DNA from 4 places in the Bacillus sp. JZ34 genome. Region 4 is predicted to be linked to each of the others. Evidence: riboswitches for the same ligand, from Rfam matches in the RefSeq annotation. Region 4 holds a riboswitch; each other region holds the start of a gene.
The links. A riboswitch is a leader RNA that binds a small molecule or an ion and turns the genes downstream of it on or off. The one in region 4 is predicted to bind S-adenosylmethionine.

Region 1 (7,359 bases), 2.0 Mb from region 4:
AACTCGCAACTAACGGCAATACAATACAAGAAATTGAATCGTCTGTAAAGGACTTTTGCGAACATCTTGAACATATTTTTACCGTAGATGACCTGACTTATTTGGCAAGAGGCGGAAGAATCAGCAAAGCATCGGCTTTTGTCGGCGGTTTGCTGAATATTAAACCGCTCCTGCATGTTGAAGACGGCAAGCTTGTCCCCTTGGAAAAAATCCGGGGCAAAAAGAAGCTGCTCAAACGGATGATCGAATTGATGAAAGAAAGAAGCGTCGATTTGAGCGGACAGACGGTCGGCATCAGCCACGGAGATGACGAAGAGACGGCCGAAGAGGTCAAACGGATGATCGAAGCCGAATTTCAGCCGGGGGAAATCGTCGTCAACATGGTCGGTTCAGCGGTCGGCGCCCATTCCGGCCCCGGAACATTGGCGGTCTTTTTTCCGGGGAAAGACAAAAGATAAGGTAAAACAGAGGCCTGCTTGATAAAAGCAGGCCTTAGATTGTTGACAAAATCCCAAAACGGCTCTTAGTTTTGGGATTTTGTCATCCTATCAGCGTGATTGAAAACCCTTGCAGTTTAGGAAGGCCGAGCATCGGAGCGGAGCGAATGTTGCAATTCGTGAGCACCGACGCGCAGGCCTGACAACGAATGCGAGGGTTTGTCGACACGCTGAGGCCTGCTTGATAAAAGCAGGCCTTCTTCGTCAGCTGTCTTCGGTGACTGTTCCTTCAGCGGCGACCGGTGTAAGCGCTCCATCAAGAAAACCGGCAGCCGCTGTCGCGACATCAGGACCTCCAGACCCCTCGACCACTTTTTCCATTGTGATCGGACAAATTTTGAACGCACCGCCAAAATTGACGACTCCTCCTGCCGAAACACTTTGAATATAAACTGAGCAGCAATGTTTCATACCAAGTCTCCTTTTTTTGGGTCTTATGATATGTGTATGCTGGCGGTACAAGGAGGCATAAACTTCCCGGCAAAAAACATCGCGGTTGGGAGAGTACATAGTTTCGCCGGCAGTGTGCAAGCTAAAAGCGACATTTTGACAGGAGGTGCTTCCTCATGAAAGATGATGATAAAAAGCCAGTTGACAACAACGCCGTCAACCAGCAGAAAAACCGGCTCGCTGAAAAGAACAGACAAGCCGGTAAACACCAGGAATCAAAGAAGCCTGATCACTTGTAAAAAACCGGCGGCGTCCTCATCGGACGCCGCCTCATATTTATTTTTTCTCGTATGTCCAGCCCTCTTCCTGATAGATTTTATCCTGTTTCATCAGATGGCCGAGCGCCCTTTTAAATGCTGCTTTGCTCATGTTGAAGCGCTCTTTGATATCCTCAGGGTCACTTTTATCCCAGAACGGCATCGCGCCGTTTCTCGTTCTCATATAAGTCAAAATTTGTTCTGCATCAACCGACAAGGCATCCTGCTTTCTTGGCAGAAGCGACAGATTAACAGAACCGTCTTCTTTTACTTTGATCACCCTTGCGGTCAGCTTTTCCCCAAGCCTCGGCTCTTCCTTTCGCTCAGAAGAATGGATAAAGCCTCTGATGCCGGTTTCGGAAATCATAAAAGAGCCTGATGCGATCAAGCGGTAGATCGTTCCGGTGAGCTCTTTATTCATCAGACCGGGTGAAGCTTCACTAAACAGCTCGCTGATCTTATCCTCCGGCGCCGGTTTGGCAAACATCCTTCCGTGCCCCGTGATTTTCAGCATACAGTACAGCCTGTCCCCTTTTTGCGGCCATACTGATTCATACGGCGGGAGATGCTCTGTCGCAACGAGGGCGTCCTTCGAGAGCCCGACATCGACGAAAACCCCCATGCCGCTGACGGCATCAACGACTTCCACCCAGCCGTACTGTTCAGCGCTGATCATCGGCTTTCTCATCGTAGCCGCCAAGCGATCTTCATGATCGACATATAAAAAGACATCGACCTCTTCTCTGTCTTCAATATCCTCCGTGATCTCGCTCTGATGCAGAAGGACCGCCGTTTCGCCGTCCGTCAAAAAGTAACCGTAATCGGCTTTATGATCTATTTTCAATGTTAGCTGCTGTCCTGGTTTCATACTGTTTCTTCCTTTCTTATCCGCCTGTTTTTCTTTTTCTTATTATTCCTCCAATGTTAAAATTATTGCCGGATCGCGGCCAGGCAAACCGCTCGATATTGGAAGTTTCACCTTATTCTACTATAATTGACTCATAAGTAAAATGGATGGAGGTTTTCACATGGCGAAAGAAAGCTCATTTGATATCGTCTCAAAGGTTGAACTGCCTGAAGTTCAAAACGCAATTCAGACCGCTCTCAAGGAAATCGGCACACGCTATGATTTCAAAGGGTCAAAAAGCAGCATCACACTCGAAGGAGACGAGCTCGTTCTCGTATCGGACGACGAATTTAAAATGAACCAGCTGAAAGACGTGCTTGTCGGCAAACTGATCAAGCGGAACGTCCCGACGAAAAACATCGAATACTCAAAGCTTGAGAACGCTTCAGGCGGCACGGTCAGACAGCGCGGAAAACTAGTTCAGGGCATCGACAAAGAAAACGCGAAAAAAATCAATAACCTGATAAAAAAATCGGGTCTGAAAGTTAAATCGCAAGTGCAGGATGATCAAGTCCGCGTAACCGGAAAAAATAAAGACGACCTTCAGCAAATCATCGCGATGGTGAGGGAAGCCGACCTGCCGATTGATGTCCAATTTATAAATTTTCGATAAATTCTTAATTTACTGTTGATTATTCTCCCGATTTTCGGTAAATTGAGTAAAAGTAATCAATAGAAACTAAATAGCTGTTCTTATCAAGAGAGGCAGAGGGACTGGCCCGATGAAGCCTCAGCAACCGGTGAATGAATATTCATGACCAAGGTGCTAAATCCAGCAAGCAGTCTGCTTGGAAGATAAGAAGACGGACAATGTCGATGAAAAGTCTTCTGCTTCACAGAAGACTTTTTTGTTTATCAAAAATGCTTAAGGGGGAAAACGATGGGTTTTTTGGAGGATATAAAAAGCAAAACGTTAATCGCGGACGGCGCAATGGGCACACTTCTGTATTCCTACGGGATCGACAGGTGTTTTGAGGAACTGAACATCTCCAAGCCCGAAGAAGTGAGACGCGTCCACGAAGCATATGTACAGGCCGGCGCCGATATCATTCAAACGAACACGTACGGCGCAAACTTCATCAAGCTGTCCAGATACGGGCTCGAAGACGAAACAAAACAAATCAACGAAAAAGCGGTCCGTCTCGCCCGCTCCGCCGCCGGTTCTGCTTATGTTCTCGGTACGCTCGGCGGAATCCGGACGTTCAACAAAAACTCGTATTCTCTCGAGGACATTAAAAGAAGCTTCCGCGAACAGCTCTATCTTCTGTTAAATGAGCAGCTGGACGGACTTCTGCTCGAAACCTATTATGATTTAGAAGAAGCGCGCGAAGTTTTAAAGATTGCCAGAAAGGAAACAGAGCTGCCAATCATTTTGAATGTCTCAATGCACGAAGAGGGCGTTCTTCAGGACGGAACCCCGCTTGCGGACGGCCTGAAGCAGCTGGCATCCCTCGGCGCAGACGTCGTTGGCATCAACTGCCGCCTCGGCCCTTATCATATGATCAGAGCGCTTGAAGAAGTCCCGCTTTTAGAAGACGCCTATCTTTCCGTCTATCCGAACAGCAGCCTCCCGTCCCTTGTCGAAGGCAGGCTTGTTTATGAGACAGATGATGAATATTTCAGGGAAAGCGCGGAGGAATTCCGCAATCAAGGCGCACGGATCATCGGCGGCTGCTGCGGAACCACGCCGAACCACATCAGGGCGATGGCTGAGGCGGTCAAAGGGCTTCCTCCAGTCACCGAAAAGCACGTGAAAATCAGAAAGAAAGCGGCGCTTGCTGTTCAAAACGAAAGGACAGAGCCCGTTCTCGACGATCTGGCCAAGCAAAAACGGTCCATTATCGTCGAACTCGATCCTCCAAAACAATTAAACTTTGAGAAATTTTTGCACGCCGCTAAAGAGCTTCAATCAGCCGGAATCGATGCACTGACATTGGCGGACAACTCGCTTGCCACACCGAGGATCAGCAATGTCGCCTGCGGCGCGCTCTTAAAACAGCGCCTCGATATGAGGTCGCTGATCCATATTACATGCAGAGACCGCAACCTGATCGGCCTGCAGTCCCATCTAATGGGGCTCGATACACTGGGGCTGTCAGACGTGCTGGCGATTACCGGCGATCCGTCGAAAATCGGCGACTTTCCGGGAGCGACTTCCGTCTATGACCTGACATCGTTCGATTTGATCAGCCTGATCAAACAGTTTAACGAAGGCTTGTCATATTCAGGTAAACCGCTCGGCAAGAAAACAAATTTCTCAGTGGCGGCCGCCTTCAATCCGAATGTCAGACACATTGACAAAGCGGTGAAACGGCTTGAGAAAAAAATCGCCTGCGGCGCAGACTATTTCATTTCCCAGCCTGTCTATTCAGAGGAGCAGCTCATCAAAATCCACGAAGAAACAAAGCATCTTGAAACACCGATCTATATCGGCGTCATGCCGCTGACCAGCAGCCGCAACGCGGAATTCATCCACAACGAAATCCCCGGCATCAAACTGTCCGATTCAATCCGCGAAAAGATGGCGCTGGCGGGAAATGACAAACAAAAACAGGCCGAGGAAGGGCTCGCGATCGCCCGCTCCCTGCTTGATGCGGCGTGCGACCTGTTCAACGGCATTTATCTGATCACACCGTTTTTGCGGTCTGATTTAACCGCCGAACTGACGGCATATATCCACCAGAAAGAAAAGGAGAAAACAAATGTCTAACATCAATGACCAGCTGAAGAAAAAAATCCTCGTCCTTGACGGTGCGATGGGAACGATGATCCAGAATGCCGGTTTGTCCGCCGCTGACTTCGGCGGCGAGACCTATGAAGGGTGCAATGAATTTCTAAGCATCACGGCACCTCATATCATTCAGGGCATCCACGAAGCCTATCTGGCCGCTAAAGCCGATATCATCGAAACCAATACATTCGGAGCCACACGGCTCGTTCTGGACGAGTACGACCTCGGGCAGCGCGCCTATGAAGTCAACCTCGCTTCAGTCAAACTCGCCAAAGCGGCCGCCGAAAAGTTTTCCACACCTGAATGGCCAAGGTTTGTCGCCGGCGCGATGGGTCCGACGACAAAAACCCTTTCCGTCACCGGCGGCACGACCTTTGACGAGCTGATCGATAATTACGAGGAACAGGCAAGAGCGCTGATCACAGGGGGAGCCGACCTCTTGCTGCTCGAAACGAGCCAGGATATGCTGAACGTTAAAGCGGGCTTTATCGGCATCAGACAAGCCTTCGAAAAAACCAGCAAAACCCTTCCCCTCATGGTATCAGGCACGATCGAACCGATGGGCACGACACTGGCCGGCCAGGATATCGAATCGTTCTATATCTCACTCGAGCATATGAAGCCGGTCAGCGTCGGTTTAAATTGCGCGACGGGCCCGGAATTTATGACAGATCACATCAGAACCCTTTCTTCCCTTGCGAGGACGGCCGTCAGCTGCTATCCGAATGCCGGCCTCCCCGATGAGGAGGGACAATACCATGAATCACCGCAATCGCTCGCGAAAAAAATCAAGGCGTTTGCAGAAGAAGGCTGGCTGAACATTGTCGGCGGCTGCTGCGGAACGACGCCCGCCCATATTGAAGCGCTGGCCGATGAAGTAGCCTCGCTGCCGCCGCGGACGGTCCCTTCGGAAAAAAAGCCGCACACCGTCTCAGGGATCGACGGACTAATTTATGAAGAAACGATGCGTCCCCTTTTTGTCGGGGAGCGGACAAATGTCATCGGATCGAGAAAATTCAAGCGGCTGATCGCCGAACAGAAATTTGAGGAAGCATCCGAAATCGCGAGAGCCCAAGTGAAAAACGGCGCCCATGTCATCGACATCTGCCTTGCAGACCCGGACCGCGATGAAGCGGAAGATATGGAAGGCTTCTTAACAGAAGCGATGAAAAAAGTAAAAGCCCCGTTTGTCATCGACTCGACGGACAAAACGGTGATTGAAAAGGCGCTGAAATACTCACAGGGAAAAGCGATCATCAATTCAATCAACCTTGAAGACGGCGAAGAACGGTTCGCTGACATCCTTCCGCTCGTCAAACAGTTCGGAGGGGCACTCGTCGTCGGCACGATCGATGAAGAGGGAATGGCGGTCACCGCGGAAAAGAAGCTGGCCGTCGCCGTCAGGTCGCATCAGCTGCTCACCGAAAAGTACGGAATACCGGCCAGCGATATCATCTTCGATCCGCTCGTCTTCCCTGTCGGAACAGGTGATGAACAATACATCGGCTCAGCTAAAGAAACGATCGAAGGCATCCGCCTCATCAAAGAGCGGCTCCCTGAATGTTTAACGATTCTCGGCGTCAGCAACGTCTCATTCGGTCTTCCGCCCGTCGGCCGGGAAATCTTAAATGCTGTATTCTTGTACCACGCAACACAGGCCGGGCTTGATTACGCGATCGTCAACACGGAAAAGCTTGAGCGGTTCGCTTCCATTCCTAAAGAAGAAGTCGAAATGGCTGAAAAACTTCTGTTTCACACTGATGACAAAACGCTCGCATCCTTCACTGACTTCTACCGCGGAAAGAAAAAAACGGACAAACAGCCGAAAACATCTCTTTCCCTGGAAGAGCGCTTGTCTGAGTACGTCATCGAGGGTACAAAAGAAGGCTTGATTCCCGATCTCGAACAAGCGTTGAAAAAATTTGCCGCCCCGCTCGACGTGATCAACGGTCCGCTTATGGATGGCATGGCGGAGGTCGGACGGCTGTTTAACAACAATGAGCTGATTGTCGCTGAAGTGCTGCAGTCGGCAGAAGTCATGAAAGCTGCCGTTTCCTTTCTCGAACAGTATATGGAAAAGAAAGACGACAGCGGCAAAGGAAAGATCGTTTTGGCAACCGTTAAAGGCGATGTCCATGATATCGGCAAAAACTTAGTCGACATCATTTTAAGCAACAACGGCTACAAGGTTGTCGATCTTGGGATTAAAGTGACACCGCAGGAATTAATTGAAGCGGTCCGCAAAGAGAATCCCGATATCATCGGTCTGTCCGGCCTGCTCGTCAAATCGGCGCAGCAAATGGTCGTTACAGCGCAGGACCTCGACAAAGCGGATATTTCCATCCCGATTATGGTCGGCGGAGCCGCTCTTTCAAGAAAGTTCACAAACATGAAAATTTCGCCTGAATATAAAGGGCCGGTTTTATACGCGAAGGACGCCATGGACGGCTTATCGCTCGCCAATCAGCTGCGGACGGACCCGTCGCAGTTTCTCGAGAAAAAAGAAGCTGCTGCACC
Region 2 (7,359 bases), 910 kb from region 4:
GCGAAGCCCGCCATTCCGTTGATAATGACCGCTCCCACCGCCACACACAAACCGTAAAACAGACTGTTACCGATATACATTAGTAAATCAAACCGTGACAGCACCTCCCTGTAGGATTGAAACCATTCCGACGGATGAAAAGACGGGAGAAACGCTTGAATGCTGCTGATATTGTTGTAAATATCGGCTTCCGGTTTCATCGATGAAGCAACCATCCAAATCAGCGGAAATATAAACAGAACCGCCAGCAAAACAAGGCATATATATTCCAGAATCGTCAAAGGCCCGAATTTCCTTCTCATCCGCCTTCATCCTCCTTCACCAGCTTGCGCTGCGCAAGCGTCACCAATCCAATTATCGTGCCAAACAAGAGCGCAATTGAACTTGCATAGCCGACCATCCGATCGGTAAATCCCGTTTGATAAATATAATAGACAACTGTCATCGTTGAATTGACCGGTCCCCCCTGGGTCATGACCATTGGCTGCACGAGGAGCTTAAACGCACTGATCAGCGTTGTAATAAAGATAAAAATCGACGTCGGTTTCAACAAAGGCAATGTAATATAAATAAACCGCTGCCATTTATTCATACCATCCAATTGCGCCGCCTCGTAGACATCTCCGGGAATGTTTTGCAGGCCCGCTAAAAAAATCAGCATCTGAAATCCCGCTCCCTGCCAGACTGAAACGAAAACAATTGTAAAGATCGCCTGTTCAGGACTTGTCAAAAACGGCTGTGGCGGTAAACCGACATGCGTCAGTACGTTATTGATCATTCCTTCATTCGGATTCAGCAAGTACAGCCACAAAACGGAGATGACAACAAGCGACATGACGACGGGGCTAAAGTATGCGACTTTGAAAAACGTATTGGCCTTGCGCTTTTTATTCAACAGAAGGGCCAACCCGAGAGCGGCCCCGATCTGCAACGGAATCACAAGGACAACAAATTTCAATGTGTTGCTCAAACTTTTCAAGAAAATAGGGTCTTTGAACAATTTGATAAAGTTGTCAAAACCGACAAACTTGCGCATGTCAGGTGTTAACAAATAATAATCTGTAAATGCGTAGTAAACCGCCATAATCGAAGGAATCACGAGAAACACTGACAAAATCAGCAAGGACGGACCTAAAAATGTATAGGCCAGCACATTGTCCCGCCACCCTATTTTATTGGCCGGGATTTTTTTCAGCGGAAAGGCCGTCCCTGCTTCTTTCAACGGAATTTTATTCATGGTTCCACCTTCTAGTTAGCCTTATCGATGGCTGATTGCATTTCTTTTGCACGCGTATCCAGCACCGATTGAATATCCTGATGCTGATCAAAGAAGCTGATGTCATCGATCGCTTGCTGAAATGCGCGTGTCACCTGCGGATATGCCGGTGTCACCGGTCGGGCGTGCCCCGTTTCTTTCAGCTGCTGCAAGAAGACATTCATTTCATCTGAGAATTCTTTTGCCAGCACTTTCTCTGATGAATAGCGCACAGGCAGCGCGGCGATCGAACGGCTCAATTCCAGGTTGGATTCCTTGTTTGTCATCCAATCGACCAATTTTGCCGACCATTCCTTGTTTTCAGACGTCTGTGTCATGGCATACTGCCAGCTTCCTGAAGGGGACACAAGCTTTTTTGTTTTTGGCGAAACAGGATACGGCATCACCCCATAATCGACATTAGGGAAATTTGTTTCCATGTCGGTTACCGTCCAGACACCGCTCATTTTCATCGGATATTTTTCCGTTTCAAACGCATGCTTAACCGGAGTCCGGGTCGTGTAACCCTCCTTCAGCATTGTTTGAATAAATGTCATCGCTGCAGCGGTCGGTTTGTCGTTAAAAACACCCTCCGACTTCTTGCCGTCTTTTGAAAGGACATCACCGCCAGCCGACCAAACAAATGGCAATAGCGCATAGGTCAGCATTTCGTCTTTTGACTGCAACTGCATATCGATGGCCGGTTTGTCATATTTATTTTTCAGCTTTTTGCAAAGCTCAAGGAATTCGTCCCACGTCCATGGATTCTCAACCGTTGGCAGCGTTTTCAAATCAACGCCGGCGTCCTTCAGCATTTTTTTGTTATAGTAAATACCGACCGACGATTCGCTGACGCCGATCGCATACAGTTTCCCTTGGTAGGTTCCCTGTTGCTTAATGCTCGGCAATAAATCGTCCTGGTCTTTGATATACTCATCCAATGGCGCAATTACGCCTGATTTCGCATAAGCCGCCGTATTCGGTCCGTCCAAAGTGATCACATCCGGCAGGGTGTTCGTTGTCAGCGCCGCGTTCACTTTGTCTTCATATCCGCCACCGTTTCCGCTTCTGGGAATGAAATCAACTTTGGCCTTGACATTTTCAGAGGCATACTTTTTATTAAAAGCGTCCACCCGCTTTTGATAGACCTTTCCTTCTTCACTATCATCAGATACGTGCACCCACATCGTAAGCGTTTTCCCATCTTGGCTATTTGCACTTTTGCTATTGCTGCAGCCCCACATCGCAAACATCAGTAACAATGAAAAAATTCCGAAGAGCCACCTTTTCATCTTTGTCACTTCCCCCCATTTTTCATAAATCAACAGATAAAAGCGCTTTCAAGTGAATTGTATGTCAACCGGTTTTACATGTCAACCGGTTGACATATTTTTTCCCCAATTATTCATCCCGGTACATTTCTCAGAATCATGGCATTTTCTTGCACATATCAGTCCGATTCTCTAAAATAAGTGCGTGACGAGAATTGTAAGCCATTTCAGTAAACTAGCAGGGGGAAAAGGGAATGAAGCCTAGCATTCACGACGTTGCAAAAAAAGCGGGAGTTTCACCAACAACCGTATCACGGGTATTAAATAACCGCGGCTATATTAGTGAAAAAACAAAAGAAAAAGTCTATAAAGCGATGGAAGAAATCAATTACTTTCCAAACGATTTGGCCCGCTCTTTATTTCGTAAACGAACTCATTTAATAGGGCTCATCATCCCTAACTCCAGCAACCCGTTTTTCGGCGAACTGGCCTTTCATATTGAGAGCATCTGCGCTGCCATGGGCTACAAACTGCTGCTTTGCAACAGCTTGAACCGCAAAGACAAAGAAGAAAAATACTTGGAAATGCTGATGCGAAATCAAGTGGACGGCGTCATCGCCGTGACCTACAACAGGGGAATCTTAAACTATCATCGGCAAAACCTGCCGATTGTCGCCATCGATCATTACTTATCGGAAACGATTCCCGTCATCGGCTCCAATAACTATGACGGAGGAAGAAAAGCGACAGAACTGTTAATTGCAAAAGGCTGCCGGCACATCATCCATCTCAACGGACCAATTGAGCTGAAAACACCGGCAAATCTTAGACGAAAAGCATATGAAGATGTGATGCGACAACACGGAAGGCAGCCGATTACATATGAGGTTCCCTTTCATCAAAATTACCGGGAAATCATCTCAAAACTGTTTGATGAACAGCCTGCGGCTGACGGCATTTTTGCCAGCGATGACCTCATGGCCGCTACAGTCATCACCGAAGCAAAAAAACGCGGAAAAGACATTCCCGGGCAATTAAAGGTGATCGGCTACGACGGAACGGAAGCCGTTCAGTCCATCCTCCCGGAATTGACAACCATCCAGCAGCCGATTGAACTCATTTCCAAGACGGCCATCGAGATTTTGTCCAAAGCCATCGAAGGCGAATTCGATGATTTACCGCTGGAAACCTATTTGCCCGTACAGCTTTTAGAAGGAGAGACGACTTAAATGAATCGCACAAAAAAAGGAGACATTGACGTCTCCTTTTTCCATACATATCCTGATCTATCCAATTGTTAAAAATATAAAATTTACATTACTAACCTAAAATTTAACTTATTTTTCTAGACAAACGCATCTCCACATGATAAATTTAAAGACAAGTTTTCAAAAAATTCTAATTTTGGTACGGGGGTGCCTTTCATTGAGCGTAAGCCACTTTTTTCCTGAAACTCTAGTTGCTATTGTAAAAGACATGTTAACCAAAACCGATGGTTCAACAACCAAAGCGATTGAAACGCTGATCGGTGGCAAAGCCGAAATCGAAGTTTTTCAGCAAAATAATATTGATTATGACAAGCTGTCACCTGAAGAAGCGAGGCTGTTTCAACGCGATGATGACATCTTGTTTAGAACTTCCTCTTTGAAAACAGGCGATGATTATTTATCTTATAATTATGTCTATGTTAAAACAAACTTACTGCCGCCCGCCATCAAACAAGATTTGCAGGCAGAAAGGCTTCCCATCGGGAAAATCATTGCAGAACTGGAGTCAAGGCGTGAAATTTTCAGTACGGGCGACTGCCTGGGAAAACATTTCACACAACATGTACCTGTTTCAGCAGACCGGACATATGCTTTTAAAAAATATCAGATTATCAGCGGCCGGCAGTGCATGTTCTATGTCTGCGAGCTATTCGATTTAGAAAAAATCTGCGAACGGACTGCGGGCTGAATCATGCCCGTCAGCTGCCACTTCATGAAAAGGCTTCCATAACCTCCCCATTCCTTCTTCCCTCAAAACAAAAACCCCTGCGAAACAGGGGCTGTTATTTATTGATACACCGTTTTCGGCACGGCAACGACCGGATTTCCGGCAGCATAAGGAGCGACATCGTATTGCTGGAAGACGATCGCAATGCCGTCTTTTGTGTAATAAAAAGCCGTGTTTTTACCAAGGACGATGTCTTTCTTCTTCACATCCGGGAAGAAAATGTCGCTGTGTTTTTGAATATAGTCGTAAATGTATGTTTTTGTCTTATCCATTTTCGATTTTGTATTTAAGATATCTGATAAATACACCCGCTTTTTAGAGGCAAGGTCATAGTTGAAAGAGCGGACTGCCGTATTTCCGTGCGCTCCGCCGGAGTAGACGTAATTACTTGTCAGAATGCTCAGCTTTTGGCCGGTCCAGTATTTCACTTCAAAGGACGTTTGATAATCTGTTTGGTATCCGTGCTGTTGGCCGTCTTTCTTGTTTTTTACATAATCTTTGTAGGACTGCTCAATATAACGTTTAAAATCTTTGTTGATCCTATTTTGGAGAGATTTGCTGCTTACATTTGCAACCTGCGGGTATTTCAAAGCCTTAATGTTTTTGTAAGTATGGCTCGTGACCGTCGGCTTTTTTTCATTTGCCGCGTGTGCAGAAGGAAGTGCGGCCGCACCGTACAGCGCAAAAAACAATACCCCTGTTATCAGCATACCTAACGCTTTAAACACTGTTTTTTTGTTCATAAGAACCCTCCTTAATCTGTCATTGTTTATCATACCCATTTTGAAATCAGGTACACATGATAGACCGGTAAACTCGCGAGAAAGTTTCTATTTTCGGAGATAAAAATTGAAAAATATTCTAATTCACCCTGTTCGTTCAGCACCTTGTTGACCATTTGAAAGACTGTCTTGACAAAAAATTCTTACGCTGATTCGATACGCCCTCCGGTTTAACCGCAGAAGAAGAAAATGAAAAACCAAATAGTTTTTTTAAACCCATTGACATTTTTATAAAAAGTATTAATATTAAAATTATTAAAAAATTGCATAAAAAGGTTTTCCTTATCAAGAGTGGTGGAGGGACTGGCCCTGTGAAACCCGGCAACCGCTGTCTATGACAGAATGGTGCTAAATCCTTAAGAGCATGTTCGTGCTCTTGAAGATAAGGAGGAGATTGAATATATCAAGCTCTTCCTTATCGGGAAGAGCTTTTTTATGTCTATAAAGAAAGAGGGATGAAGCATGACACAATCAACCGATGTACTGAAGCAAACGCCTGGGAAAAAAATCGGACCGTACAGAGCTGATCAGGTGGGGAGTCTTTTAAGGTCTGCGCCCGTAAAAAAAGCGCGTATTCAAAAAGCGAACGGTGAAATTAGCGCTGAACAACTGCGCGAAGTCGAAAACGAAGAGATCAAGCGCATTGTCGAAAAGCAAAAAGAAATTGGCCTTAAAGCCGTTACTGACGGGGAATTCCGCAGGTCATGGTGGCATTTCGATTTTCTTGAAGGGCTTGACGGCGTAGAAGGATATACAGCGGACAAGGGCATTCAATTTCATAATGTTGAAACGAAGCCGCGCGGAATCAAAGTAACAAGCAAAGTCGATTTTACAAACCATCCGATGCTGGAAGATTATAAATTTCTTCATGATATTGCGGGCACACATACGCCGAAAATGACGATTCCGAGCCCGAATATGCTGTTTTTCAGAGGAAAACTTGGAGAAAGCCCGTACGAGGATCTGGATGAGTTCCATCACGATGTCGCGCAGGCTTACAAAAAAGCGATCCGCGCATTTTACGATGCCGGCTGCCGCTATTTGCAACTGGATGACACGGCCTGGTCGGTATTTTTCTCAGACAAAGGACATGAGCAGATCAAAGCCTTCGGCCGCCAGCCTGATGAACTGCGCCAGTCCTTCGCCAACACGATTAATGAAGCAGTTGAAGGACGCCCGGACGATTTGACGGTCACCATGCACATCTGCCGCGGCAACTTCCAGTCAACATGGGTGGCGGAAGGCGGCTACGATGCGGCTGCAGAAACGATTTTCGACGGACTCAATTTAGACGGACTTTTCCTTGAATTTGATGACGAGCGCTCCGGCGGCTTCGAACCGCTTCGCTATGTCAAACGGAAAGACTTGCAGATCGTCCTCGGCCTGATCACATCAAAATTCGGAGAGCTTGAAAACCCGGATGATATTAAGCGGCGCATCGACGAAGCAGCTCGCTTCGTCGACCTGAACCAATTGTGCCTAAGCCCGCAGTGCGGCTTTGCCTCCACAGAAGAAGGCAATCTCCTGACAGAAGAGCAGCAATGGGAAAAACTGCGTCATGTCGTCGAGATCGCAGAAGACGTATGGAAATAACACCTCATATTTGAGACATGCCTCCTGACGGCATGTCTCTTTTTTTTGCCCCTCTATACAATTTAAAATTCCTTCTTGATTTGTTCATAGTTTGATCATATTTGGCTTCTATAATGCTCTTTAGTGAGGTGATCGAACAATGATTAAGAAAAGGAAAATCGATATATTCCTGGTCTTCATTCTTGTATTATCTGCAGCTTTAAACTTGTACGGCATCTGGAATAGTGACACAGACAACGCCTACTATACGGCGGCCGTTGAAAGTATGACCCAAAGTTTTCATAACTTTTTTTACGCATCATTTGATCCAGCAGGCTTTGTAACAGTTGATAAACCGCCGGTTGCACTCTGGATTCAGACACTTTTTGCACTTGTGTTCGGCGTGCACGGCTGGAGCGTCGTTCTTCCTGAAGCGATTGCCGAAGTGATTTCCGTAGCACTGTTGTACTTTATTGTAAAACCT
Region 3 (7,359 bases), 2.1 Mb from region 4:
CGCGGCGTTTGCTCTGCGGCCACCGTTGTGATTTTGAGTTTTTTAGGATTTTCTTTAATCGCATCAAGCGTTCCGTTTCCGTCAAATCCGTCCTTTAATTGAAGCAGGCCGGCGGACTCCAACAGGAGCAAGGCCCTGCCCATGTTCGTCGCTTCGCTCGGAACAGCGATTTCCGCGCCGTTTGGTATATCGTCAGGCGAATCATACTTCTCGGAATAAATGCCCATCGGAGCGATGATCGTTGTGCCGATCGGCGATAGTTCAAGATTGCGTTCCTTTTTGAATGCATTAAAGTAAGATATCGTCTGAAATGCATTGGCGTCAATGTCACCGCCTGCCAAAGCCTGGTTCGGCTGAACATAATCAGAATATTTGACGATTTCAAGCTTTAAGCCTTCTTTCTCGGCTTTTTTCTTCACATAGTCCCAGATTCTTGTATCCGTTCCGCTGATGCCGATTTTAATGGTTTTCGCATCAGAGTCTGCCGCACACCCCGCGATCACTCCCGCAAGCAGCAGTAAAATGATAACAAATGTGAACTTTTTCATCATAGCTGTCTCCCTCTCTGTTTATCTTCTTCTCAATTTTTTGGACAGAACGTTTCCGGATGTCTGCAATCCCTGCACAACGATGACGAGAATTGCAACCGTGATGATCATCGTCAGCGTGTCAAACCTTTGGTAGCCGTATGTGATCGCCAAATCCCCAAGACCGCCGGCGCCTATCGCACCAGCCATCGCCGACGCTCCGACCAATCCGACAGTTGCCACCGTAAAACTCAGCACAAGCGAACCGAGCGCTTCCGGAATCAGAAACCGGAAGATGATCTGCCGCGGAGTCGCTCCCATTGCTTCAGCGGCTTCAATGACTCCCGGATCGACTTCAAGCAGAGAGTTCTCGACGAGCCTTGCGATGTAAGGCCCCGCATAAAAAGTCAGGGGAACAATCGCTGCCGATGTGCCGATGGACGTCCCCACAATCAGCCTTGTCACCGGAATTAAAGCAACCATCAAGATGATAAACGGAACGGACCGGAAAATGTTAATGATCATATTGACAACCGTAAAAACTGCCGGATTTTCAAGCAGATGCCCCTTCCTTGTGACAACCAGCAAAATGCCGAGCGGAATGCCGATCACGCTTGAAAATAAAAGCGAGAAAACCGTCATTTGAATCGTCTGAACCAGTGCGTCAATGATTTGGTCATATGTAACAAGCATGCTTATACCTCCCTGATGCGAATGTTTTCTCTGCGGATATATTCGAGCGCCCGCCCGATTTCACCGTCTTCCCCCTGCAGTTCAACCGTCATACTGCCAAACGGAATTCCCTGAAGCTCTGTAATCGTTCCGTGCAGAATGTTGACTTCTACGTCAAACCGCTTTGCCACTTGCGAAAGAAATGGCTTCCCGGAAGATTCGCCGACAAATTGAAGCTGGTAGAGATGCTTCACATTTAATTTTTGAATCGATTCAGGTATCTCGTGGTCGATGGCTGATTTGACAAAGCTTTTGGCCGTTTCGGTTTCCGGCGCGGAAAACACGTCAAACACGCTGCCTGATTCAATGATCCTTCCTTTTTCAATGACCGCGACTTTGTCGCAGATTTCTTTTGCCACATTCATTTCATGAGTGATCAACAAAATCGTGATGTTATATTGTTCGTTGACGCGCTTCAGCAGCTTCAAAATATCGCCGGTCGTCTGCGGGTCAAGCGCGGATGTCGCTTCATCACAGAGCAGAACCTCCGGATTTGTCGCCAGCGCCCGGGCAATGCCGACGCGCTGCTTTTGGCCGCCCGACAGCTGATCCGGATAATCGCGGGCTTTATCCTCAAGTCCGACAAAATGGAGCAGTTCCGTCACTTTTTGCTTGATTTCGGCTTTCGGTGTTTTGACAAGCGCGAGCGGCTCAGCGACATTAGCGAAAATCGTCTTTGAATTTAACAGGTTAAAATGCTGAAATACCATGCCGATCTTCCTTTTAACAGCTCGAATCTCAGCTTTCGACAGAGACATTAAGTCTCTTCCGCCGACGAATACCTTTCCGGCCGTCGGTTTTTCAAGGAAGTTCACACAGCGGATCAGCGTGCTTTTCCCTGCGCCGCTGAATCCGATGACGCCGTATATTTCCCCTTTATCTACATGAAGGTCGATTCCATTGAGCGCATGAACCTTCTGTCCGCCGCTTTCATAGACCTTTTCAACGCCTTCAAATGTAATCATGATGATCTTCCTCCTCTTTTTGGCTAACAAAAAAGGCTCCCTCTTAAAAAATAAGAAGAAGCCTTAGACGACACGAAGTAAATAGAGTGGTCCGCTCTCTTCTTATCTTCCAAGCCCGTACGGCTTGTTGGATGTGGCACAGTATTCTGCTGTATGCAGAACCCGCTGCCGAGGCTTCATAGGGCCAATTCCCTCCGCCTCTCTAAATAAGAAGTGTTGATGCATGAAGTTTTACCTAACTTTACAGCTTCTTTGAAATGTTGTCAATCAGAATTGTGAAAATTTCAAAAACCCGCTTTTCAATGCTTTATTTTTCGCCCTGATTATTAAATTTCACTTTTTTTAAAAAAATTGTGTTTAGCAGTTGTAATTTCGCTTAAACACTGGTAAAGTAAAGGTAATTATTTTTGTTCGAACTATCTTTAAGAAGAAAGTTTTGTAAGAGTTTTCGTCTTGGAAGTTTGTTTTAGAGCAAGAATAGTGAATTTAAGCGTTATCGCTTTAGGAGGAAATTTCATGCTAGAAGGTAAAGTAAAATGGTTTAACTCTGAAAAAGGTTTCGGATTCATCGAAGTTGAAGGACAAGACGATGTATTCGTTCATTTCTCTGCTATTCAAGGCGAAGGCTTCAAAACTTTGGAAGAAGGCCAATCTGTATCTTTCGAAATCGTTGAAGGAAACCGCGGACCACAAGCTGCTAACGTAACAAAAGCGTAAGCTGTGAACCGCTGATCTTCATACAGGACTGCTGACCGAATGTCAGCAGTCTTTTTATATTTAAAAAAAGCCTGACGCCCGGAAAACCGGCGTCAGGCTTTTTTTGCGAAAACCGCTTATGAAGCGATGTCTCTTTTTGTGAATGCACCAAAGGCGAGCACATGAAAAACGATAAAATAGACAGCCAGCACCACAATCGAGAATCCCAGCGTCATGTCTGAAACAAGCGGAGATCCGTCAAAGTATTGAGTGAGATCAGTGTTGGCAAATAAGATGTATTTCACCCAATCAAATTTCGTTGCGAGCAAGTTTGTCACCGTTCCGCCCATTGCCAAAAGGAAAATTGAAATACCTACGGCAAGCGAGCTGTTTCTGAAAACAGCTGAAATCATAAAGGCCATTGTCGCCATCATCAAAAGCGATATTGAATTCAGCAAATAGCTGCCGGCCAAGTGCAGCAGCAGGCTTTTTTCTTCAACGGTTCCATCGGCGTACGCCAAGTGAACCTGGCTGCCGTCGCCTGCCCCGAATAAAGCAAGGCCTGTGATACCCGCGCTTGCGAACAGAATGAAAAGCAAAGCCAATGCAAAAAGCAGAACTGTAAAATATTTTGCCAGCAAAATTTTAAAGCGGCTGATCGGCCTGATGACAAGCAGCTTCACCGTTCCCCAGTTGAATTCATTCGCAACGATTCCCGCAGCCACCGTGATCACAAACAGACCGAGGAGAGGAATGTTGCCGCTCGCGTCGCTGATGAACGACAGGGCCGAATAGTCCCCGTCTTCCGGCAAATCGTGCTTGATTCGATACTCATTAATGGCGGTCGACCGTTCATAGCTTTTTTCAAGTGCCGGATTATTGACCCCTTTAAGTTGTTCTTTCATATCTTTATTTTCCTGCATCAATTCTTTTTTCCAGTCCGGGTTTTGGTCTGTCTCTCCGATCATCTTTGTGAGAACGCCCAGCCCGATGGCAGATAACAGCAAAATCGCAATCATGACATATGTGCCTTTTCGATTAAAAATTTTGATCCATTCATTTACGATGAGATTAAACATGCTGAGCTTCCTCCTTCTCTGCGGTGATTTCCAGGAACCGGTCTTCCAGCGATTTGTTCACAGCCTTCACTTCATATAGGCGGACACCGTTGTCTGACAAGTGTTTGATCAAATCAGGCACTTCATCCTTTTGAAGACTGAGCTCTATCCCGCCTTCCGCTTCGTCAACCTTCATCTTTTTGAAGGCAGCCGCTTCCCGCATCAGAGCCTGATTGTCATCCGCTTGAATATAATAGCGCTTCTTTTCATCCCGAGCGGGTCCGTGCACATGCTGAATATCCCGGAGCTTTCCGTTCTGGATAATGGCGATCCTGTCGCACATCAGCTCCATTTCTGAAAGCAGGTGGCTTGAAACGATGACCGCCATACCTCTTTCTCTCGTCAGCTTTCTTAAATGATCGCGAATTTCCCGGATACCGGCCGGATCAAGCCCGTTCGTCGGCTCATCGAGAATCAAGAGCTTCGGATCGTGCAAAAGGCTTTGGGCCAGGCCAAGCCTTTGTCTCATTCCTAAAGAATACGTTTTGACCTTATCGTTGATCCTGTTTTTCAATCCGACAAGCTCGACGATTTCGTCAATTTTCTGTTTCGTCACGCCTTTCGTCATGCGCGCGTATTGCTGAAGGTTTTGATAGCCCGTTAAAAATTTATACAGTTCCGGATTTTCAACGATCGCTCCGATATGCCGCGCGGCCTTTTCAAAATTTTCTTTTACGCTGACGCCGCACACGGCGATTTCACCGGCGGTGATGTTCATATGCCCGACAATCATCCGGATCGTCGTCGTTTTTCCGGCGCCGTTCGGACCTAGGAAGCCGAATATTTCGCCTGCCCGCACGTCAAAGCTCAAGCCGTCGATAATCTTTTTCCCCCTGATCGTTTTTGATACATTTTTTAATTCCAAAAGTGTTTCCACTGTTTCTCCTCCAGCCTTTTCAATTTTTTTCTTCAATAAACCGTTTCAGCCATTCCAAAAGCGACATTCCGGATTCCTCGCGCAGCTGTTCGACATCCTTTTTTTCTTCAATTCGGCCATTTAAGACGACGACGACCTCATCCAAAATTTGTTCAATTTCATGAATCTCATGGGTGGCGATGACGATTGTCTGCTTATCAAGCTCCAAATATGTAAGAAGGCTTTTGACGATCGATTCTCTCACCATCGGATCAAGACCGGAAAACGGCTCATCAAGCAGCACGACTGCTGCATCGCGCGCCAATGTGAGCGCGAGCTTCAGCCTGCCCCGGTTGCCTTTGGAAAGCTTGCCGATTTTTTTATCCCCGTCGATTTTCATGTCCTTTAACAGGTCCCACGCTTTATTTATACGGAAATCGGAAAACTGGGTTTCATAAAAGTGAATCATATCCTTGACCCGAAATGGATCGTAGAACATATCGAGCTCTGTTAAATAGGCGATGTTCTTCGTCTCCTTTCTGGCTGAATCAGCTTTTAAAGAAATGCTCCAGAATCTCTGCACTTGATGAACAGCGCCTCGAATAATCCATAAGCATTGTAGATCAACAAGGAAATTTCCCGGATGAATTTTTGATAGCCGAATATTTTCTGAGCGCTTCATCTATCGTTCGAAAGAACATCACCTCATGTGGAAAAAACACGGAGCCTAAAAAGACAGCGATATTGACAAGAAGCAAATGACGCGGAAAACAGGCTGTTGCTGCTTGAGAGCAGAACGCTTCTGACAATCAGCCCGAAAATGAATAAACTAGCGCGGGAAATCAATTGGTATACAACAGCAATAACGCACTGTTGTTCGGATTATATAACCAAAGCTGCGTCTTTCCTTCCAGACCGAGCTGTATCAGAGTACTGCATCAGTAGTACGAGGGAAATCACAAGTAATATTGCAAAAAAGCGCAAATAAAAAAAGCAAACCCGCTGGTTCCCAGCGAATTTGCCTTTAATCCTGTTCCCGCTTTTTCATGGATTTTAATGCTTTTCGGTAATCCATATCGTCCATTTCCGTTTTCTCGGAATGGTTTTTTTCCTCTTTTGGATGTTGAAGTTTTTGCAGAATCGCCCGATAGGTTTGATCATTCATTTCGAACGGATCTTGCTGATCGGCTTCAACTTGCTCAGCGACTTCTTCTTCCTGAACATGAGGAATGCCAGCTTCAGCTGCCGCGTTATCCTCATGTTCGGGTTTATCCTGTGAAGACGCCGACCGCACATTAAATACCACCAGACCGATAATGACGAGGACAGCAGCGATGATGGTCAATATAATGGTCATGTCAAATCGCTCCTCACTGTCCTGCTGTAAAGCGGTCTGTCACTTGGGCGACGCGTCTGCCTAAAGCCCGGCCCAGCTCCAGGCCTTCTTCGCCGATCAGTTCGTCACTGTCGACAGGACACGTGATGCCTGCACCGTAATAAGACCCGTATAAAGCATTTTCAGGTACATTTCCAGGCAAGCCGACGACCATCATGCCTTGATGAAGCATCGGTGTTATTAAGTTGAGCATTGTCGCCTCAAGACCGCCGTGAGTTGTCGCTGTTGTGCAGAAGACTGCGCCGATCTTATTGATCAGCTTCCCTTCCGCCCAAAGGTAGCCCAGCCTGTCGATCCAAGTTTTTAATCCGGAGCTGATTGTACCGAAATGACCTGGGCAGCCCCAGATGATAGCATCCATTTCTTCGAGCTTTCTAATATCCGCCTGGCTGACATGATCGATCAGCACGTCTGCAGCCTCATGTTCCCCTGCGCCTTCCGCAATGGCTTCAGCCAGCTTTTTCGTATGCTCGCCTTCACTGTCGTAAACAACATAAATTTTCATGTCAGAACCTCCTCATTTTAAGATTCTTTCGCTTCTTTAGGAGCCGGAAGCAATGTCAGCTCCTCCGCCTTGTTCTTCCTGCGCAGCTTGTCTTTTCTGACATCCCTCAAAAACAGGCTGAGAACGAGGCCGATGACACAGAACCCGGCCGCCCACATAAATGCGTCATTGATGCCCATGACATTCGAGTTGAGCTGAGCCTGTCCGGTCAAATATTTCACGACATATTGTTGTGCTTGTTCAAGAGATATATGCATCGATTGCGCTGTTGACTGAATGGTTGACTGCAATGTGCTCATAAATGACGGATCAGCCGTATTTGTCTGATCGGCCATTGATGCATAGTGGAATGTCGTGCGATTTGTATAAATCGTCGTGATCAAGCTCGTTCCGATCGAACCGCTGATTTGGCGAAGCGTATTCGACATCGCCGTTCCGTGGCTGTTTAAATGCTGCGGAAGCTGGTTCATGCCGGCAGTCATGATCGGCATCATCAACATGGACATCCCAAACGCCCGAATCGCATAGATCAACACGATGTGCATATACGGTGTATCGATCGTA
Region 4 (7,359 bases):
AGTCAAGCGACTTCAGGCCATCGAGCAGCCCCCCTAGACCCCTTGCGATGATATTCGATACTACCATACAGAAAATGTGTTCTGTCTGAGAAGAAAAAAAGCTTGTTTCTTCCATTATATGTGAAGATTTGGTTGATAATCTTGATTCCTTCGATTCATTTTCATATAATTACAATTACCTATTTTTTCTATACCACTTATGCATCTGATTGAGCGGAGAGCTGCTTTTCCTTCCTGTCGTATAAAAACGCCGTTCCTATTGCGAACAGCAGCAATACGAGCAGAACCGCAAGCAAAAGCTGCATATTGAAATAATCAACCAGCATTCCGCCAAAAAGCGGCCCGATCATTCTTCCGCCGGTCGCCATACTGTTGACAAACCCTTGATAAAACCCTTCTTTTCCCCTCGGAGCGAGACGGTTGGCGATTGTCGGCACAGCCGGCCATACAAGCATTTCGCCAATGGTCAGCACAACCATCGCGGCAAGAAACGCCGGAAACCGTTCAGCGCCAAACAAAATTCCGTATGCCATCATAAAAATGACAAATCCGATCACGATTTGGTTTTTCAGCGATTCGGCAAACCGTTTCACAAAAAAACCGATCAGCGGCTGACCGAAAACAATGAGCGCCCCGTTCACTGTCCAAAGTACGCTGTACTGCCCAAGAGATATCCCCAGCTCCTGGGTGTGTGAAGCGATGGTCGAGGACCATTGCGAATAAGCGACCCAGCCGAGCAGGTAGCCCGTACATATAACCAAAAGCGCGGAGAATCTAGATTTCCCGCTGACTGAATCGGCATGATCCAAAACAGAAGACTGCATGGCTTTTTCAGACCGAATGCGTCTAAATCCGAAAATCGCAATCATGAAAAAGACGGCATACAGCATTGCATTCGCCAGAAAAACATACGTAAATGAAAAAGACGCGACAATTCCGCCGAGCGCTGAACCAACTGCCACCCCTGCATTTTGCGCCACGTATACAGCATTGAACGGCTTTCTGCCGCCTTCCGGCCAAACCGAGCCGGCCATTGCATAGCATGCCGGAAACACGATCCCTGATCCAAAACCGGCCAGTGTTAAGAAAAGAATGTATTGGAACCACTCGTGAAAAAAGACGAGGCCTGAAAGGCTCGCAAACGTGATCACAATTCCAAGTACGACGGTTTTAAATCCGCCGATTTTATCGAATAGATATCCCCCGAACAGGTTGCCCAGCACATTTGCCCCTGAGTTCAGCATCAGCACAAATCCGGCCGCTGTCAGCGACTTTCCCAAATGCTGATGGATATAGATGGTATTCAGCGGCCATAAAAAAGATGCCCCTGTGACATTGATAAACATTCCGATGACCAATAGCCATAATGTGCGCGGCATAGCGTTTCCTTCTTTCTCTTTAGCATTCCCTCTAGATTCTATTCGTTTTGCCCATTTTTTTCAATTGACACGATTTCGATTTTCAACATAAAAAACCCCCTTTTTAAAGGGGGAATTTTTTTATGATTGCGTCATCCATTTTGGCTTTCCGAAACCGGCGAATTCCCGATCGATCGCATCTTCGAAAGCTTTGGATCGTACCGCTTCTTTGAGATCTTTGGCGAATGGCTTGTCTTTGTTTTTTTCATCCACTACCACTTGATTGCGGTAGCGGTCAGGCATGTTCTCAAGCGCCAGCGCGTCCTGCAACTTCATATTAGCGGAGAGAGCGAAATTACCCGGGACAGCCGCGATATCCAGGTCATCGACCGCTCTTGGAAGATTGGCAGATTCAAGCTGTTTAAATGTCAGCTTTTTCGGATTTTCCGCAATATCCTGCACAGAGGCTTTCAATGTGTCGACATCGCTTTTCAGCCGAATCAGCCCCTGATCCTGGAGCGTTAAAAATGCCCTGGCGGCATTGGCCGGATCGTTTGGAACAGCCACTTCCGCCCCGTTTTTGACATCGTTCAAGTCGTTATATTTGGCAGAATAGAGACCCATCGGAGCGGTCGGCACAGAAATGAGTGCAGCAAGATGTTTATTGTTTTCTTGATTGTATGATTTCATAAAAACCTCATGTTGAAACAAATTGGCGTCGAGTTCGCCTTCGCTTAACGCCGTGTTCGGCTGTACATAGTCGGTGAATTCAACCACTTCAACTTTGTAGCCTTTTTTCTCAAGTTCAGGCTGAATCGCTTTTTTGACCATATCGTAATACGGTCCTGCAGTAGCGCCTATTTTGATCGTTTTACCATCGCTTTCGGCATTGTTTCCGCATGCGGCCAGAAGCGCCAGGCTCAAGGCCAGTCCCAGCACGGAAGTCCATTTTAATATCTTGTTCATGTACATCTCCTCCTCCAAAATAAAAAAAACTCTTTCGGCGCCTGAAAGAGTTGTTCAACTTATCTTTCAGAATGCGCCTGACATTCTGCTGGATTTAGCACCTTGCTCTGCTGCAGGTTGCTGAGATTTCGCCGGGCCAGTCCCTCCATCTCTCTTTATAAGCTCCATATTCGGTTTTTTAAATGATTTCTTTATTTTACGTTTGAATATTTAGATTTGCAAGAAGTTTTTTGGTATAAACATTTTTTTCTTTTTAAGCTAAAATATAGTTATCAAACACGAAAGGAGACGAATCATGGAATCTATCATGCTGATCGGGTTTTTATCCTTTATTTTTTCCATCTGCTATCTTGTATTTCATTTGATCAGAAGAATCTTTTCTCCAGGCAAAAGGTTTTCCAGAAAACTCTTTTATCCTTGTTTTGCAGGCGGACTTCTCCTCCTGATCATCTCTGCGCCTTATTACAGTGAGGAAACATATGCCGTCGATGAGACAAAAACAGAGGACCTGACAACCGAGCTTCAGGAACTGAAAACTGAACACAGCGCTGTACAAAAGGAGCAAACCGCATTAAAGCAGCAGCTCAATCAAGCAAACGAAAAACTGAAGGCAGCCAAAACGGAGAATGACACATTAAAAAAAGAAAATGAAAAACTGACAAAAGAAAAAGACTCGCTTACGAAAAAAACAAAATCGCTGTCAGAAAAACTGGCTAAGGCTGAAGAAAAAAGCGGCAGTGCCGAAGCCACTGTAAAAGAAAAGAACGCCACCGCTCAGGCCGGAACGTCACACAGCGCGCCCTCCCCTAAGAAAAACAGCGGTGAAAGCAAACAAGAGTGCAAAATCAAAGGAAGCGTCAACCATATTTATCATACACCAGGAAGTACATATTATGACCGCACGAAAAACGTCGCCCGCTGGTTCTGCACAGAACAGGAGGCGCGTGATGCGGGGTACAGACCTCCGAAACGTTAAAAAAGCCGGCATACCGCCGGCTTTTTTCTTAAAGCTCTCTTCTTAATGCTGTCAGCACGTTCGTTCTTGTCGCTTTAATGGCCGGGTTCAGGCCTGAAAGAATGGCGACGCCTGCACTGATCAAGGTCGCGATAAGGACAAGACTGACCGGAATGTACGAGAAGGTGATGCTGAAGTCTGCCGCACTCGCTCCTCCTTCTGAAACCGATGATAAAATAGGTGGTATAATCTTGTTCACTAAAAAGCTGACACCGTATGAAATGATAACACCTAAAACAGATCCTAAGATACCGATATAGGCGCTTTCCAGCAGAAACATTTTCCTGATCACGTTCGGGCTTGCCCCGATCGCTTTCATAATGCCGATCTCCTGCGTCCGCTCTGTAACCGCCATTGTCATCGTGTTAAAAATGCCGATCGCTGAAATCAAGACGGCAATGACTCCGACGAAGATCAGACCGATTTTAAAAGCCATGAAAAAAAGATTAATGCTTTCGAGTTTTTTCGTTATTGAATCGACGTAGTAGCCTTCATCCTCCAAATCTGTTGTCAGCTGTCCGACATGTTCAAAGTTATCCGCGTAAACCGAAAGCTTTTTTTCGATCGTGCCGCTGTCTTTGTCCGCCTTCAGAAATCCGGTGATGTCTTTTTGCATGTCGTTGCTGACATAGACTGTTGAATCGCTTGCCCATTCATAAGAAGGTTTTTTCGTCACTCCGACAACTTTCAGATCATATGTTTTCGCTTTCCCTTCTTCTCCTGTTTTTTCATCCATTTTTGAGATCTTTAATTCAATTGTTTTGCCGAGAATATCTTCTGCGTATCCTTTTGGTTCTTTTACTTCCTCAGCATTATTTTCCATCTGCTTTTCATAATCTTGGGCTTCTTTTTTCGTCCAGAGATTCTTCCCGAAATGGTAGCCGACGACGATTTCATTCGGTGTTTTCGCTACGCGGCCGCGATCGAGTTTAATATTGGCTTTTTGTTCAGCAGCCATGTCAGTAATCGTGATATTCGACATTTGATTGTTTGTCCTGTTGCCCAACTTTGCTTCAGCAGGTGCGAACACCTGCGTGCGCTCGATAATCGCGGACACATCTTTGCGATTTTCGAATTCTTTCAAGTCTTTCTTTTGAACTTTCTGATCGCTTTGCCCTTCTTTTCCGACAACATTTATCTCAGTCACGATTTGCTCTTTCATCAGCTGTTCAGTCAGCGATTTTTGCAGGCCGAATCCGACCGATGCGAGCACGATTAAAAACGCGCAGGCCACCGTTGTTGCGAGAATGGTCATGAATACACGCAGGCGGTTTTTCTTCATATTTCTTCTAATGAACTTCAACTGATCCTTAAACTTCAACAGTCTCTTCCCCCTTCTCTAATACGCCGTCAGATAACTGAAATTTCGTTTTGGCGATCGATGCCACCTCGTCATCGTGCGTGATGATGACGAATGTAATACCGCGCTCCCTGTTCAGCTGCCGAATGAATTCGAGGATTTCCTGCTCTGTTTCGGAATCGAGGCTTCCGGTCGGTTCGTCGGCTAAAATGATTGACGGATTCAAAATCAAAGCGCGGGCGATGCTGACGCGCTGCTGCTGTCCGCCTGAAAGCTCATTCGGATAGTGTCCAGCGTGGTTTTCAAGGCCGACGCGGTGAAGCATCTCATTGACGCGCTGCTTCCGCTCAGACGGATGAACACCTTTTAAAGTCAGAGGCAGTTCGATGTTTTCGTAAGTCGTCAAGCTCGGAATCAGCTGAAAACTTTGAAAGATGAAGCCGAAATGTTCAAGCCTGAATGCCGCCCATTCTTTTTCGCTGTACTTTGTGACATCCGTACCGTCAATGACGATCTTACCTTTTGTCGGGGCGATATAGCCGGAAATCAAGTTCAACAGCGTCGATTTTCCGGAACCGCTCCGTCCGACAATGCAGGCGATTTCGCCTTTTTCAACGGTAAGCGAGACATCCTTTAACACTTTAACTTCATTTTCCCTCCCCTTTTTACCGACTTTAAATGAGTGGTGAATATGCTCTACACTGATCATTTGTAAATCTCCTCTCCATTATGGATTACAGCTGTTTTATTTTTTTGAAAATCAAGAAGTAACTGATTAAGAATCCGACTGCCGAACCGATCAACATACCGAAGATATAGCTGAACAGGCTAGAAGAAGTGGCTGCGCCGAATCCCCAGATGCCAAATAAAATCACGAGAATTTGAATCGGGCGATCCATTTTTCTCCAGAGAAAAAAATGTCCGTTCCGTTCAAGCTGCTGTTTGATAAAGCAAAAATAGCCGATTATATAAAACAAGATCCCCATGACCAGCGGAATCAACAGCGTAAAGGCCAAGCCGCCGTTATGGACGCCGAAACCGTCGAGGTACACAATCGGCGTTATATAATTTAAAAAATATGAATCCTGAGAAAATAAAGCAGAATTAACCCCAAAGAAACTCATGATAATCTGCAAGTTTGCCATCGGAAGGCCGATCAGCAAATAAGGCAGAATCGACGTTGAAAAAGCAACAATCATCTGGGCCAGCGGATTGCCGGTCATCGCGCCCGCCGCCATGACAAGCGAGTAGACCATAAAGCAGAATATGACCGATCCGATAAAATACTCGTGAAAGTTGACGACGTCAACCTTATACAAAACAACTAAGGCATAAGATAACAAGTAAGATAATAGCTGGGCTGTTAAAAGAATTGTAATACCCAAGAAATATTTCGTATTGAAAATGATGCCTCGCCTATAAGGGAGCCCGAGTGTGAAATCAAGCGTTCCTCTGCTCCGTTCAAACCCGATCTGGCTGAGTGCAAGCGCGACTCCGCCAATCCAGAACATTCTCATGACCCCGCTTATCTCATAATCTTTATATAAAACGCACTCTATATCGGGAAATTTTTTCTGTTCCGCAAGACATCCTTGATACTGAAAATAATCATTTAAAATCGAAAACGGTTCACTCAGCATCACCGCTGCAAACACAACTAAAAAAATCCAGAAATGCTGTTTCCACTCTTTATATAAAAGTCCGCGGTCTACCATCTTCGCTTACCTCCATACTTTGCGATGAATACTTCCTCAAGACTGACCGGAAGCTCGTTCCAAACTTTCGGAGACAAACTTTTTAGAAATTGTTTGCTCACATCGTCTGCTTTCGGAATCAACACCGTATAAAACACGCCGGTGTGATCCAAAACAGGGATTTCCCTTTCCCTGATTTTCAAATTGACATCTTCTTCAAATGCCATTTGGATTTTAATAAAATCGCCTTTCAGTTCATCAAGATCCATGATGTTCGACAATGTATTGTCTTCGAGAAAACCGATTCGGTTGCACATTCTTTCAATATCCTCAAGCCGGTGGGATGTGATGAGAATCGTCGTGTTGTTTTCAGCCACTTCATCGACCATCAGCTGGAGAACATCTTGTCTTGTGACGGCATCAATGCCGTCTGTCGGTTCATCGAGCAGGATGACCGCCGGCCGGATCGCAAATGACAAGATCAGCGACATTTGCTTTTTCAATCCTGTAGACAATTCCCTGTACTTTTTTGTTTCGGGAATATCGTAGCGGTTCATTAATTCATTAGCGTATGTAACATCAAAGTCAGGATAAATGTTTCGCAAAATATTGACGAGCTGTTTGTAATTGTATTTTTCGAAATAGGTGTTTTGAACGGGCATATAGACGATATTGCGCTTGACGAGCGGATGGTCCTTCACCTTGACGCTGCCGAAGTAGATATCTCCCTCATCAGGCAGCAGGATTTGCTGAATCAGGCGGAGAAGCGTCGTTTTCCCTGAGCCGTTTCTGCCGAGCAGTCCGAAAATCTCTCCTTCCTCAAGCTTAAAGGAGATGTTTTTGAGTATTTGTTTTCCGTCAATCGTTTTTGATACAGATTTGAGCTCAATCATTCACTTCCCCTCCTCTCACTTCTTCGTCGATTTCCGCCATCCACTCCTGCAGCTTTTTAGTGTCGATCCCAGCGTAATGCGCATCGATGATCAGCTGCTTTAACTGCTCTTTAATCATCGCAATCTTCCCTTC

Region 1: it holds a riboswitch for S-adenosylmethionine, as region 4 does, so the genes downstream of both, M1D90_RS15670 (bifunctional homocysteine S-methyltransferase/methylenetetrahydrofolate reductase) here and M1D90_RS05620 (MetQ/NlpA family ABC transporter substrate-binding protein) in region 4, are expected to answer to the same signal.
Region 2: it holds a riboswitch for S-adenosylmethionine, as region 4 does, so the genes downstream of both, M1D90_RS00915 (5-methyltetrahydropteroyltriglutamate--homocysteine S-methyltransferase) here and M1D90_RS05620 (MetQ/NlpA family ABC transporter substrate-binding protein) in region 4, are expected to answer to the same signal.
Region 3: it holds a riboswitch for S-adenosylmethionine, as region 4 does, so the genes downstream of both, M1D90_RS17145 (methionine ABC transporter ATP-binding protein) here and M1D90_RS05620 (MetQ/NlpA family ABC transporter substrate-binding protein) in region 4, are expected to answer to the same signal.

Annotation. Positions count from the first base shown of each region.
Region 1 covers NZ_CP096403.1:3,077,284-3,084,642, forward strand. The annotation lists gene M1D90_RS15645 (DegV family protein) at 1-458, shown strand, start outside; gene M1D90_RS15650 (spore germination protein) at 702-908, opposite strand; gene M1D90_RS15655 (DUF3941 domain-containing protein) at 1,064-1,186, shown strand; partial or broken gene M1D90_RS15660 (CvfB family protein) at 1,224-2,092, opposite strand; gene M1D90_RS15665 (YajQ family cyclic di-GMP-binding protein) at 2,233-2,724, shown strand; SAM riboswitch class I at 2,802-2,913, shown strand; gene M1D90_RS15670 (bifunctional homocysteine S-methyltransferase/methylenetetrahydrofolate reductase) at 2,992-4,821, shown strand; gene metH (methionine synthase) at 4,814-7,359, shown strand, end outside.
Region 2 covers NZ_CP096403.1:193,680-201,038, reverse strand. The annotation lists gene M1D90_RS00945 (carbohydrate ABC transporter permease) at 1-302, opposite strand, end outside; gene M1D90_RS00940 (carbohydrate ABC transporter permease) at 299-1,237, opposite strand; gene M1D90_RS00935 (ABC transporter substrate-binding protein) at 1,249-2,547, opposite strand; gene M1D90_RS00930 (LacI family DNA-binding transcriptional regulator) at 2,781-3,755, shown strand; gene M1D90_RS00925 (chorismate--pyruvate lyase family protein) at 3,952-4,482, shown strand; gene M1D90_RS00920 (DUF3298 and DUF4163 domain-containing protein) at 4,581-5,264, opposite strand; SAM riboswitch class I at 5,583-5,692, shown strand; gene M1D90_RS00915 (5-methyltetrahydropteroyltriglutamate--homocysteine S-methyltransferase) at 5,766-6,896, shown strand; gene M1D90_RS00910 (glycosyltransferase family 39 protein) at 7,036-7,359, shown strand, end outside.
Region 3 covers NZ_CP096403.1:3,364,346-3,371,704, forward strand. The annotation lists gene M1D90_RS17135 (MetQ/NlpA family ABC transporter substrate-binding protein) at 1-548, opposite strand, end outside; gene M1D90_RS17140 (methionine ABC transporter permease) at 570-1,220, opposite strand; gene M1D90_RS17145 (methionine ABC transporter ATP-binding protein) at 1,223-2,224, opposite strand; SAM riboswitch class I at 2,324-2,437, opposite strand; gene cspB (cold shock-like protein CspB) at 2,741-2,941, shown strand; gene M1D90_RS17155 (ABC transporter permease) at 3,058-3,999, opposite strand; gene M1D90_RS17160 (ABC transporter ATP-binding protein) at 3,992-4,915, opposite strand; gene M1D90_RS17165 (ATP-binding cassette domain-containing protein) at 4,935-5,477, opposite strand; gene M1D90_RS17170 (hypothetical protein) at 5,919-6,251, opposite strand; gene M1D90_RS17175 (NAD(P)H-dependent oxidoreductase) at 6,265-6,795, opposite strand; gene M1D90_RS17180 (DHA2 family efflux MFS transporter permease subunit) at 6,813-7,359, opposite strand, start outside.
Region 4 covers NZ_CP096403.1:1,105,408-1,112,766, reverse strand. The annotation lists gene M1D90_RS05625 (MDR family MFS transporter) at 198-1,379, opposite strand; gene M1D90_RS05620 (MetQ/NlpA family ABC transporter substrate-binding protein) at 1,500-2,324, opposite strand; SAM riboswitch class I at 2,381-2,488, opposite strand; gene M1D90_RS05615 (sunset domain-containing protein) at 2,620-3,300, shown strand; gene M1D90_RS05610 (ABC transporter permease) at 3,329-4,660, opposite strand; gene M1D90_RS05605 (ABC transporter ATP-binding protein) at 4,650-5,348, opposite strand; gene M1D90_RS05600 (ABC transporter permease subunit) at 5,374-6,354, opposite strand; gene M1D90_RS05595 (ATP-binding cassette domain-containing protein) at 6,348-7,226, opposite strand; gene M1D90_RS05590 (GntR family transcriptional regulator) at 7,219-7,359, opposite strand, start outside.